DNA from 3 places in the Bradyrhizobium septentrionale genome. Region 1 is predicted to be linked to each of the others. Evidence: predicted binding sites of a transcription regulator. Region 1 holds the regulator's gene; each other region holds the start of a gene.
What was found. Region 1 encodes LexA, which represses DNA repair genes until DNA is damaged. Its sites were predicted from a motif close to TGTTCNNNNTGTGTTCNG; they were not measured.

Region 1 (4,137 bases):
CCTTACGGGCTTCTCGCCAACCTCGCGGCGATGCCGGTGGTGTCGGCGATCGTGATGCCGGCGGGCCTGCTCGGCCTCCTCGCCATGCCGTTCGGCTTTGATGGCGTGTTCTGGGCGATCATGGGCTTTGGCATCGACTGGATGATTTTGGTGACGCAATGGGTCGCCGCGCTGCCTGGCGCGGTAGGGCGGATGGCGGCGTTCGGCATCGGGCCGCTGATCGTCGCAAGCGCGGGCATCATCCTGCTTGGGCTGTTGCGCACGCCGCTGCGCTGGTCCGGCGCTGTGCTCCTGGTGGTGGCCACAGTCTGGGCGGTGAGGGTGCCGCTGCCGGACGTGCTGATTTCCGCCGACGGCCGCAACGTCGCGGTGCGCGGCGGCGACGGGCGGCTGCATCTGATGCATAGCGCGAAGGATGCATTCCTGGTCAAGGAGTGGCTGGCGGCGGATGCCGATGCACGGACCGCCGCCGATGCGTCGCTCGGCGAGGGCGTCTCCTGCGATCCGAGCGGCTGCGTGACCCAGGGGGCCGGGCGGCGCCTTCGTCGCGCTGGCGACGCGGCCGGAGGCGCTGGCCGACGATTGCGAGCGGGCGGCGCTGATCGTCACCGCGCGGGTGGCGCCGCAGGGCTGCGCGGCCTCGGTGATCGATGCCGAGCGGCTGCGGCGCCACGGTGCGCTGGTGCTGCGACGGAACAGCGCCGGCTACGCCGTCGATGCGGTGAAGCCCGGCGGCATCGACCGGCCGTGGTCGCCGGCGGTTCCCGGTGACGGTGAGAGCGAGACGATCCTCCGCACACCCGCCGCCGCGCCGCGGCCTGCCGTCGATGCGACCCCGGCCGAGACCGACCTGCAGGGGGATGACTAGCCGTTGTTGGGCGAGGGGGTAGTCGGCAGCTCGAACAGGCCGAGATGGTACTCGTCGGAATCGGGGCCGGCGTCGGGCTTCCTGACGAGGGTGAAGACGGCCTCGGGAAACTGCTCCCAGACCTTGAGATCATCGGCCGTCACCGTCAGCCAGCCGAACCGGAACATGTAGCGGCCCGGCTCGGTGACGCGTCCAGCCTTTTGCCATGTGACCTTGTCGACCACTGCGCAGGTTTCCGTGAGTGCACGTCCTCCGTACGCGATGATGCGCCAAGGCGCTCGCCGACGCAAATCTCCTCATGCGCCCCGGAAGCGGAAATCCGGGGTCGCTCGAAATCGCTTAAGGTCATCCGCCGCCGAATGGCTCATTCCGCGGCGACGGTGCGCTCAACCCAAAAACAGCGACGCGAATGCGGAGGGGCGCCGCTCCACAGCCTTCGGCTTGTGCTCGACCTGCGGATGCAATGCCGGCAATTGCAGCACGCTGACGCGCTGTCCCTCGACCAGCTGGGTCACCAGAACATGGCTGCCGTCGGGGAATTCGACCGCGTCGTGATGGCGATCGGGCACGTCGGGCTCAACTTCGTTGAACACGCCGACGCGGAAATTCATCGTCTTGGTCCAGATCCAGCGGCTGTCGTAGCGAACGTTCTCGGCGAAAGCGAGCTCGGTGCCCGGCAGCATGCAGACCGCGACCGTGGGATCGTTCTCCGAAGCAAAGCCGCGGGTCGACGTGCCGCGGAAGGTCGTGGTGATCAGCGTCTCTCCGACAATGGCGGGGCGCGCTGCCACGGCGTGCAGACTATAGTCACACATCGGATGGCTCCTCTTTTCGAGGTAGCGACCCGTGCCTCTCCTTGAGGCGCAGGCCTCTACCAGAGTGGACGATAGCAAACGAGTGTCTGCTCGTTTCTGGGCGATTGTACGACTGGCCGTCGAACGCCTCAATCACAAACACGCTACACTGCGCGAGAGGTATCGGGGCGCATCCAAGCTGGTCCGCACGCTGCGCTATCTTCCAAGGAACGATCCGATCTGTTGCTCGTTCCTGGATCGGGACGACTTTTTCTTCGAATCGTCATCCCGCTCCATATGTCTGTTCGAGCATGATCTTTTCGGAAAACCGCTTCGCACTTTTCCGGATCATGCTCCGCGGTCGTCAGTATTTGCGATAAAGGCCGATCAGCTTGCCCTGGATGCGGACCCGGTTCGGCGGCAGGATGCGCACTTCATAGGCAGTGTTGGCCGGCTCGAGCGCGATCGATGCACCGCGGCGGCGGAAGCGCTTCAGGGTGGCTTCCTCCTCGTCGATCAGCGCCACCACGATGTCGCCGGTGTTGGCGACGTCGTTGCGCTGGATCAGCGCCATGTCGCCGTCGAGGATGCCGGCGTCGACCATGGAGTCGCCGCGCACCTCCAGCGCATAATGCTCGCCGGAGCCGAGCATGTCGGGCGGCACGCTGATGGTGTGGCTGCGGGTCTGCAGCGCCTCGATCGGCGTCCCGGCCGCGATCCGGCCCATCACGGGGACGGCGACCGGACGGTTGCCGTCGTCCTCGGCGATCGGCGGCGTGCTGCTGCGCTTGCCGAGGGTGCCCTCGATGACGCTGGGCGTGAAGCCGCGGCGACCGTTGCCGCCGCCGGCGGCCAGTTCGGGCAGCTTGATGACCTCGATGGCGCGGGCGCGGTTGGGCAGGCGGCGGATGAAGCCGCGCTCCTCCAGCGCAGTGATCAGGCGGTGGATACCGGACTTCGAGCGCAGGTCGAGCGCATCCTTCATCTCGTCGAAGGAGGGCGGCACGCCGGCCTCTTTCAGACGTTCATTGATGAAACGCAGAAGTTCGTACTGTTTGCGCGTGAGCATCTCGAGTATTCCCCCGGTTGATAGCGTCGTTCGATTCCGAGACTCTTCAGGTGGGGCCTTCAGACGGGGCCTGATCTCGGGAGCGCGATGCTCCCTGGCGGCTTCCCGATTGTAGACACCAGTACTCGAAACAAATCATGAACGGACACTATATGTTCGATATGTGTTCCGCAACCACTTAATTTCCGGTGAACGCATCAGGCGGCGCGCAATCGGCAGCCCGCGAAAACCTCACTCGGGCAGTGTGAGGATCTCGCATTCGCTGCCCTTGGCGGCGGCGGGCGCGAACGGCGGACGCACCAGAAGTGCCCGCGCCGCAGCGAGATTCCCGAGCAGCGAACTATCCTGCTGCATCACCGGCGTGGCGATCGGCGCGCCGTCCTGGCGCTCTTCGAGACGCGCGCGCAGGTAGTCCTCGCGCCGGTCGTTGGCGGCGAGGTCGCGGCCGAGCAGGGCGGTCGTGCGGACATGATGGATGGTGTTCCGGCCGCTCAAAGCCCGAATCAACGGCACCAGAAACAGGAAGGCGCAGACATAGGACGACACCGGATTGCCGGGCAGGCCGATCACCCGCATCGCGCCGAGCCGGCCATGCATCATCGGCTTGCCGGGCCGCATCGCGATCCGCCAGAACGCCATCGCGACGCCCTCGGCCTCCAGCGACTGCTTGACCAGATCGTGGTCGCCGACCGAGGCCCCGCCGGTGGTGATCAGGATGTCGGCGCCGGTCTCCCGCGCCCGGCGGATGCCGGCGGTGGTCGCGGCCACCGTGTCGGCGGCAACCCCGAGATCGACGGTCTCGGCGCCTTCGGCGCGCGCCAGCGCACGCAGCGCATAGCCGTTGGAATAGACGATCTGGCCGGGGCCGGGCCTTGAGCCCGGCATCACCAGCTCGTCGCCGGTGGCGAGCACCGCGACCTTGGGACGGCGGCGCACCGCGAGTTCCGGATAGTTCATGGCGGCCGCCAGCGAAAGCGCGCGGTCGGAGAGGCGGCTGCCGCCCTTCAGCAGCAGGTCACCCTCACGGAAGTCGACGCCGGCCGGGCGGATGTGCCGTCCTGGGCTCGCGGCCTCGGTGATCGAGATATGGTCGCCGTCGACCCGGGTGTCTTCCTGGATGATGACGGCGTCGGCGCCATGGGGGATGACGCCGCCGGTGAAGATCCGCACCGCCTCGCCGGCACTGAGCGTCCGCTCGAACGGCCGGCCGGCGGCGACTTCGCCGATCACCCTGAGCCGGGCCTTGAGGTCAGCCGCATCGGCGGCGCGCACGGCGTAGCCATCCATTGCGGACATCGGCTCCGGCGGCTGGGTGCGGCGCGCCGCGAGGTCGTGCGCCAGCGTGCGGTGGTAGGCCGCATCGAGCGCGACTATCTCCTCCGGCAGCGGTTCGGCGCCGGCAAGAA
Region 2 (4,137 bases), 3.2 Mb from region 1:
GCTCCTCGCCGGCTAGGACGCGCGGGCGCCACTGCATAGTCGTAGAGATCGTCGCATTGCACGTTGGTCGACACGCGCCGCTGCGATTCTTGAGAGCGAGCCATGGCGCCATTGTGGCAAGCTTGGCCGATCCACTGAACAGCCGAAGCGCGCGCTACATCACGCTGCTGTGCTCCGACCTCGCGCTTCGTCTGCCGGCTGAGCGCAATCGCGCAGAGCAAGCTATGATCGCATGGCAGCAAAGGCCGGGCCATCGGAGCGCAGTCAAGGCCGCAAGCCGGCGGAGCCGGTCGCGCAAAGCGCGAGCCTTGACGGCGTTCCGTTGGTCCGGCAGCGGTCTCGCATGCGATCATGGCGGGCCTCCATGCCGAGCCTGCACAACTGGACGCTACGCTGCGAATGATGCCGCTCGGAACGTTGATTTTGAATGCTTTCTCGGTTCGAATGGCACCAGGCCGCCTAATACGGTGCCGCTGCAGTGCCATCCAAAACAATGTGCAGACAAACACTTACGATCCCCGACGGCACGGAGCGACACCGTCGCTTTTATCTAGCCGTCCTAATCGATCGTGGTCTGTGCCCGTCATCTTGATGACAAGCACGCGGCCCTCGGTCGGTAGTATCAGGTATTGTCGATAGCAGACGAGAGAGCGGATGTGGCAATATCGACGCGAATGACCCGGAGCAGCCCGACGGCAGCTTTTGCACGAGACGGACGGTCGCAACCTGGGAAGCCGACACTGGCGCTAACCATCCGGCAATAAGTTCAGGACACGTTGGAAGAATGGGCCGCTCACCGAATTAATTCATGAGGTCGACTGTCTTGTGGACATTGACATCGGAAACTGAAGCTTACGCGCAAATCCTGGGCGCAATTTTTGGCTATCTGGTCGGCTCGTTACCGTCCGAGGTGCTTCAGAAGAAGGCCGAAGCCGTTCAGGGTAATCGCAAGACTATTTTGGGCAACCTGCGGACGACCGAGCCGCTCATCCTAGATGTCGTAAAAGGTGCGATGGCTGTACTAGTCGCCTTTTGGCTGGCTCGTGCGTTCAATGACGGCTCAACGAGCGCGGACCTTAGTCAAGAATTTTCGGTATGGTTTGCGGCAGGCGTTGCCGCCTTTCTAGGTCACTTGTTTCCGATCTGGCGCGGTTTTCGAGGTGGCAATGGGTTTGGCATATACCTCGGCGTGCTAATCGGCTGGTGGTGGCCGGCGGCACTTGCGTTCTGTATCACATGGCTGATCGTTGCTCGTGCTACGCGGAATTCATCCCTGGCCTCGCTGCTCGCGGCAGTCGTCGCCGCGCTGGCGTTCTACTTGGGCACCCAACCCATGGGTACAACAAGTATGGTCTTCTGGGAACTATATCGTCAGCACGAAGTCATGACGTGGGCTACGGCCCTCATGGCGGTAGTCACTGCCTGGAAGCATCGTGACGACATTAAGAGGTTGCTGACCGGCACAGAGCCGAAAATCGGCACAGGAGATTGATAGTCGCAACGCGGGGGGCGAGGAACCTGGGACACTCGCCCTTTCGGTAATCCGTGCTCCATCTCAAAGCGACCGCTCCGAACGTGATGCGGGCCGTACCTGTGAGGTCGACAGCTGGCCCATCACGTCGATCCCAAGACTGGTCGAAAGGACCGCTATCGAAGGTATTCGGAACCACCAGTGAAATCGGGAAGACAGCCGCCATAAAGCGTAGCGCAAGATCGCAGTCCGTCGCAGGCGATCCGGCCGCATCGCTTGGGCGGTCATTGCGTCATAGCGCCACGGCGAGGCAATAGTGCCCATCTTCATCGGCCGTGGCGCGCCAACATCGTCGATGCGCAATCGCCATTGTCTACTGACGATACCAAGCCCGTCAGATCCCACGGAGACGCAAGATCGTCGCCACTCAGGCCTTCCCGCCGTGATGCGATCAGCAGTCGAAGAGATCAGCTGCACAACGCAGTCTGATGGATAGGTCTAAATCCCGGCCCCTAAACATCCGATACGTGCGGCACGGGTCCAGCGAGTTCGTGAAATTGCTAGCGAACCGAATACCCAGGTTGAGGGCACATTTCGACCAATCCCCGACGTTCACTCACAGCGAGCAGCGACGACCCCTTCTGACGGCCGCAGGAATAAGGCAGCAAGGAGGATCCGGCCCTTGAAATGTTCCCGCTGCGTTCCCATCGTTAGAGATCAGCAGTTAGAGGATGGGGCACGGAATGAGGCAGCTTGAGGTTGAGAACCAGCTCCGCGACGTGGTCAGCCGAATCATCGTTCAGGTTGAGTTGGCAACCTCCCAGGGTCGAACCGATATCAACTTGGCGCTGGAGGATGCGTTCATCCCCATCCTGAAGTCAGTTTACAACCTGCCGCACCTCACTAACCTGAATCGGAAGCAGAAGAACTTCCCCGGCATCGATCTCGGCGACGATCGTCGGTGACGACGATGAAGACGATATCCAAGTGGCGGGAGGAACGGCTGCATGAAACTCACGACGCTACCTGAACCGCTGCTCGAATTCGGTACCGGCACGCACGTTTGCCCCCGAACGGGAATCGAGCACTTGGGCGTCTACGACAAGCTAGATGAGTTGCGTCGAACCGAACTGCGGATCGGCGTGGTCGGACGCGGAGAAGGAATCGACCTCTTGGACGATTGGCTCGAGAGGTGCCGGGATGGAATTGACCGCAAGGAGGGGTCCAAGCTGCTGAACCTGTTTCGGGGCTTCGGCGGCATCAATCAGGACTACGGATTCCTGACGAGGATCATCAACTCTCCGCAATACACCCGCACCATCAAGAAGTCGGATATCTCGGCAGTAGTTAAGCTCGCGTCCCGGGCGGAGCGAGTGGAGAAGGCCGTTGAGCTCTACTACGAGCAGATTCGCTTCCTCGCCGAGAATAGATCGGTGGACGTGATCGTCTGCGTGATGCCGAACGAGATGTTCGACTCCATCACGACGACCGCGGAGAGCGACGACGATGATTCGGGGGAAAGCGAACTTGAGCACAACTTCAGACGCATTCTGAAGGCCAAGAGCATGCACCTTGGCACGCCACTACAGTTGGTACGCGAGAAGACCATCATCATCACCAAGCAGGCGGGAGATCAGCAGGACCCGGCGACGAAAGCGTGGAACTTCGTCACGGCGCTCTACTATAAAGGAAACAAGACGATCCCTTGGCGGCTCGTTGAGGACACGGCGAAACTACGGTCGTGCTACATCGGCATCGGCTTCTACAAGAGCCGCGACGGGGAGACAGTATCGTCGAGCCTGGCTCAGGTCTTCGACGAATTCGGGCACGGGATCATTCTGCGTGGCACGCCGGTGTCGATCGACAAGAAGAATCGTCGCCCTTACCTTAGCGAGGATCAGGCCTACGAGTTGCTGCGCGACGCGCTGGACGAGTATGACCGAGCACTTGAGCACATGCCGGCTCGGATCGTGATCCACAAGTCGAGCCAATACCGCGAGAGCGAGCGCAAGGGTTTTCTCAGAGCGCTCGACGAGAAGGGCATCCGAACGAAAGACTTCGTCGCGATAACGGACACGGACATCAGGCTGTTCGGTGATAAGGACTATCCGCCGAAGCGCGGCACGCTGATGACGATCTCCGAGACCGAGGGAGTCCTCTACACGCGAGGTACCGTCGATTTCTACAAGACGTATCCCGGCATGTACGTGCCAGCCCCGCTGAAGATCACCGTGTACGAACAGGATTCGTCTCTTGAGAGCCTTTGCGATGAGATACTTGGGCTGACCAAGATGAACTGGAATAACACCCAGATGGACGGTCGTCTGCCCATCACGCTTGAGTGTGCCCGGAAGATCGGAGACATCATGAAATACGTGGGCCCGACCGAGAAGCCGCAGGTCAGCTACAGCTTCTACATGTAGCGATTTCGCGGGCTTGGGCGATCGTTCTTACGATCACCCCCTGCGGGAGATCACAACATCGGATTGTTGCGCTTGATCAGTAGGAAATCAAAAACTCGTTGAAGCAGCGAAATGGCGGAGAGAGTGTCAGTCAATGCGACCTCCCGTGAGCACTCAACGTCTTGCTCGGCCTGCTGTCCTAGAGAAGTACCGCCAAATTGCCTGAAGAAAATAGGAACCAACCACACCGAAGAGGGTACAAGA
Region 3 (4,137 bases), 280 kb from region 1:
CGACGGTCCAGCCGGAGTGGAAGTGGCTCTGTGAGGTGGTCAGGCCGAAGCCGCTAAAAGGTAATCTTGTTGTCGATCCAGGCATAGCCGCCGGTGCCGTAGAACAGCACCTTGTCGACCGCGAAGCCGAGGCGGCCGCGCACAGTGCCCAGCGCGTCGATCTTGCTCGTCGCGGTGATGCCGAAGCCGGTGATGGAGGCATTGACGTCAGCCCAGGCGCCGTCGGCCTCAAGGCCGTATACGATGTTGCTGGCCTGCCAGTTGTAGCCGATGGTGCCGCCGCCGAAGCCGCCTTCCATCTTCGGATTGCCGGAATCCTCGCTGGCATAGCCACCGAAGCCGCCAATGTAGAAGCCGGTCCAGTTGTAGATCGCGGCCGGCGGCGGAGCCTTCACGTAGGGGGCGCGTGCAGCCATGTCGGCGGCCAACGCGGGTGCAAGAGCGCTCAGTGCGAGCATGCCGGCCGATGCCAGCAAAACATTCCTGATTTTCAAAGTCCGAGTCCCGTTTCTATTGCCCATTTTCATGTGGTCACTTCAAACATTCGAAGAGAGCGTCACAGCATTGCGTGACGATCACATGTTTCTACACAGAGATCGCGGAGGTTGTGTAACCGGGAAACCACAATGCACGGAAAACGAGCGCGCGAGGTGCGTACGTACCAATAGGAGAGCCGGCGCGAGGCTGGCTCGATGGAGATCAACCGTCGCGCGGACGGTATCCGGCTCAGTATTCGAATCGATCGCGCAAACAAAAAGACCGGCACAGCGCCGGCCTTTCGTCGGGATCAGATCCGCTGCGTGCGATCAGTAGCGCGCAACGACCGGGCCACCCCACTTGTAGTTCACGCGGACGGTGACGAGGTCGACGTCCTGGCGGTCGCGGATGGTGCTGAACAGCGCGCCATTCGGGGTGGTGAGGTTGTAGGTCTTGTCCTGCATGAACAGGTGGTCGTATTCGATGCCAGCGGTCCAGTTCGGCGCGAAGCCGACTTCGATGCCGGCGCCGATGGTGCCACCCCAGCGGGTGTCGGTGGCGCGGCCGCCGAGCGCGCCTGTCGGCGTGAAGTAGGTGCTGAAGCGGTTGTCGGTCAGCGCCGCACCGCCCTTGGCGTAGAGCAGCACGTTGTTGACCGCGTAGCCGATCTGGCCGGTGAACAGGCCGAACGCGTCGATCTTGCTCTGGTTGGTGAACAGGCCCGGGAAGATCGCGCTGCCGTTGCTGCCCTTCAGGTCAGCCCAGTCGCCCTGCGCTTCGAGGCCGAACACCCAGGTGCCGGCCTGCCAGCGATAGCCGATCTGGCCACCGGCGACGCCGCCCGTCGCATCGTGGCAACCATCCGATCCGATGAAAGTGCCGCCCGGGAGCTGATCCCAGCAATTGTGGCTTGAACCCCAACCGCCGTTGGCGCCGATATAGAAGCCGCTCCAGTCATAGACGGCGGCGATCATCGGCGGCGCCTTGGTGTAGGGGCGGGCAGCCAGATCGGCAGCCGCCGCCGGCGCGGCGAACGCAATCAGAGCAACGGTCGCGAGCAAAAACTTCTTCATCATCAATCCCCAGCTTCCCAAATCGGCTTCCAACTGGTCCCGAAGCACGATCTCAGACGCGAGCGCCCGCGCCATGGTTGGAATCTATACGCTGATTCAACCGGAAACGCCGTCTCCCAAATGCAACACTCGCGGAAGAAGTGCCGACAGCGCAAGGTGCTGATTTGGTTGCTATTTTTCTGAACGATCACCGCGAGGCAACCGCTGATCCGGTGACCGGCGGCCGTGCCGACGCCGTCGCCGGCTGCTACGGCAGGTTGTGGTGAACAAAACTGGAACAATGCCGTCGGCGATGCTATATCTCGATCTCGATAATCGTGGATAACCGCGCGACGGCAAAGGCGTCGGGCCGGCGCCGGCGTATAGGGTCATCCACGACGCCTGCAATGTAAGTGGCGAAGGTTGAGAGTGGCGGCCGATGTCCGGCGCCCGGTTTTTGAGTGGAGATGATGCGATGGCGGGAAGCGTGAACAAAGTGATCCTGGTTGGAAACCTCGGCAAGGATCCGGAAATCCGGCGGACGCAGGACGGCCGTCCGATCGCAAATCTGTCGATCGCCACCTCGGAAACCTGGCGCGACAAGGGCACCGGCGAGCGCAAGGAAAAGACCGAGTGGCACCGCGTCGTGATCTTCAACGAAGGTCTCTGCAAGGTCGCCGAGCAGTACCTGAAGAAGGGTGCCAAGGTTTACATCGAGGGTCAGTTGCAGACCCGCAAATGGACCGACCAGAGCGGCGTCGAGAAGTACTCGACCGAGGTCGTGCTGCAGGGCTTCAACTCCAACCTGACGATGCTCGACGGGCGTAGCGGCGGAGGCGGCAGCTTCTCCGATGATGGCGGCAGCGATTTCGGCTCGGCCGGACCGGTCAGTTCGGCGCCACGCCGTGCGGTCGCCGCAGGTGGCCGCAACAGCGATATGGACGACGACATCCCGTTCTGACCGGATCGTGCCTCCCACATTCTGCCAGGAGTCGCCCCCGTGAAGATCATATTTCCCGGGGCGGCGGTACGACGTGCGAGGGAAGTCCTTTGTGTGAACTATGAGGATAATCTCGTATCGATCTGATATTACGTGATTGTTGGAAAGGCCTTCGCGGTTCCCCGTGCTTTGACACAGGCTTATGTGAATGATATTTACATCAGCCTGCGGCGAGCGATGCCTGGCCGCGCGCATCACCCGAGGGCCGCCATCATGAGCCTCGCGCCATTGCTCGACGCTGCGCCTGCGATCCCGCTCCATGCCTTCGCTGCGATGGCCGCCTTCGTGCTCGGCTCGATTCAGCTCACCGCACCGAAGGGCACGCTGCCGCACCGGACGCTCGGCTGGATCTGGGTGATCCTGATGCTGGTGGTCGCCGGGAGCTCGTTCTGGATCCACCAGATCCGGCTGCTGGGCCCTTGGAGCCCGATCCACCTGCTGTCGATCTTCTCGCTGGCGATGCTGGTGCTCGGCGTGACGGCCGCGCGAAGCCACAATGTCCGCCGCCACAGGTTCACGATGATCGGCATTTTCTTCGGCGCGCTCCTCATTGCCGGCCTGTTCACCTTCATGCCCGGGCGGATCATGCACGCGGTGATCTTCGGCCAGTAACCGAGCGCAAGAGGGCATTGCGAAGCCGGTTCCGCCCGGTCTTCGCCAGCTCGCATTCGCCACGCAGAGCAGGCCCGCCGGGAACCTGCAATGTCGCCGGTAAGTGCATGAAAAAACGAAGGGAAAAACGGCTTGCCGGAGCCGCGTAAGGGTGGTTATCAGGCCCTCGATACGCTATATGATTCCCCAGCAGAACTGACCGGATTTCCCCTTTGTCCGAACCCGAAGACGACAAGCCCGGCGAGCCGCCGGTGCCCTCAGATATTCGTCCCGTTTCCATTCTCGACGAGATGAAGAAGTCCTACCTCGATTACGCGATGAGCGTGATCGTGTCGCGTGCGCTGCCCGATGCGCGCGACGGGCTGAAGCCGGTACACCGGCGCATTCTCTACTCGATGCATGAGCAGGGACACACGCCGGACAAGAAGTACGTAAAATCGGCGCGCGTCGTCGGCGACGTGATCGGTAAATATCACCCGCACGGCGACCAGTCGATTTACGACGCGATGGTCCGGATGGCGCAAGACTTCTCGCTGCGCGTGCCGCTGATCGACGGACAGGGCAATTTCGGCTCGGTCGATGGCGATCCGCCTGCGGCCTATCGATATACCGAGGCACGGCTGACGAAGGCGGCGCTCGCCGTTCTCGCCGACATCGACATGGAAACCGTCGATTTCCAGCCGAACTACGACAATTCCGAGCAGGAGCCGACGGTTCTGCCGGCCAGGTTCCCGAACCTTCTGGTCAACGGCGCCGGCGGCATCGCGGTCGGCATGGCGACCAACATCCCGCCGCACAATCTCGGCGAGGTCGTCGACGCCTGTGTGGCGCTGATCGACAACCCGGCGCTTTCGATCGACGAGCTAATCAACATCATTCCGGGACCGGATTTCCCAACCGGTGGCGTCATCCTGGGACGCCAGGGCATCCGCTCGGCCTATCACCTCGGCCGTGGCTCGATCGTGATGCGCGGCAAGGTGGCGATCGACACCATCC

Region 2: a site for LexA is predicted at 2,160-2,177, ahead of HAP48_RS24880 (SMEK domain-containing protein). Genes of this name have one in related genera too.
Region 3: a site for LexA is predicted at 1,813-1,830, ahead of HAP48_RS38925 (single-stranded DNA-binding protein). Genes of this name have one in related genera too.

The regions. Positions count from the first base shown of each region.
Region 1 covers NZ_CP088285.1:8,064,370-8,068,506, reverse strand. Annotated here, with positions in the region: partial or broken gene HAP48_RS40345 (ComEC/Rec2 family competence protein) at 1-868, shown strand, start outside; gene HAP48_RS40340 (hypothetical protein) at 865-1,092, opposite strand; gene HAP48_RS40335 (hypothetical protein) at 1,255-1,683, opposite strand; gene lexA (transcriptional repressor LexA) at 2,027-2,731, opposite strand; gene HAP48_RS40325 (molybdopterin molybdotransferase MoeA) at 2,963-4,137, opposite strand, start outside.
Region 2 covers NZ_CP088285.1:4,849,670-4,853,806, reverse strand. Annotated here, with positions in the region: gene HAP48_RS24890 (hypothetical protein) at 1-221, opposite strand, end outside; gene HAP48_RS24885 (glycerol-3-phosphate acyltransferase) at 809-1,492, shown strand; gene HAP48_RS24880 (SMEK domain-containing protein) at 2,215-2,436, shown strand; gene HAP48_RS24875 (argonaute/piwi family protein) at 2,479-3,894, shown strand.
Region 3 covers NZ_CP088285.1:7,785,849-7,789,985, reverse strand. Annotated here, with positions in the region: partial or broken gene HAP48_RS38935 (outer membrane protein) at 1-488, opposite strand, end outside; gene HAP48_RS38930 (outer membrane protein) at 807-1,550, opposite strand; gene HAP48_RS38925 (single-stranded DNA-binding protein) at 2,005-2,490, shown strand; gene HAP48_RS38920 (DUF2306 domain-containing protein) at 2,743-3,141, shown strand; gene gyrA (DNA gyrase subunit A) at 3,354-4,137, shown strand, end outside.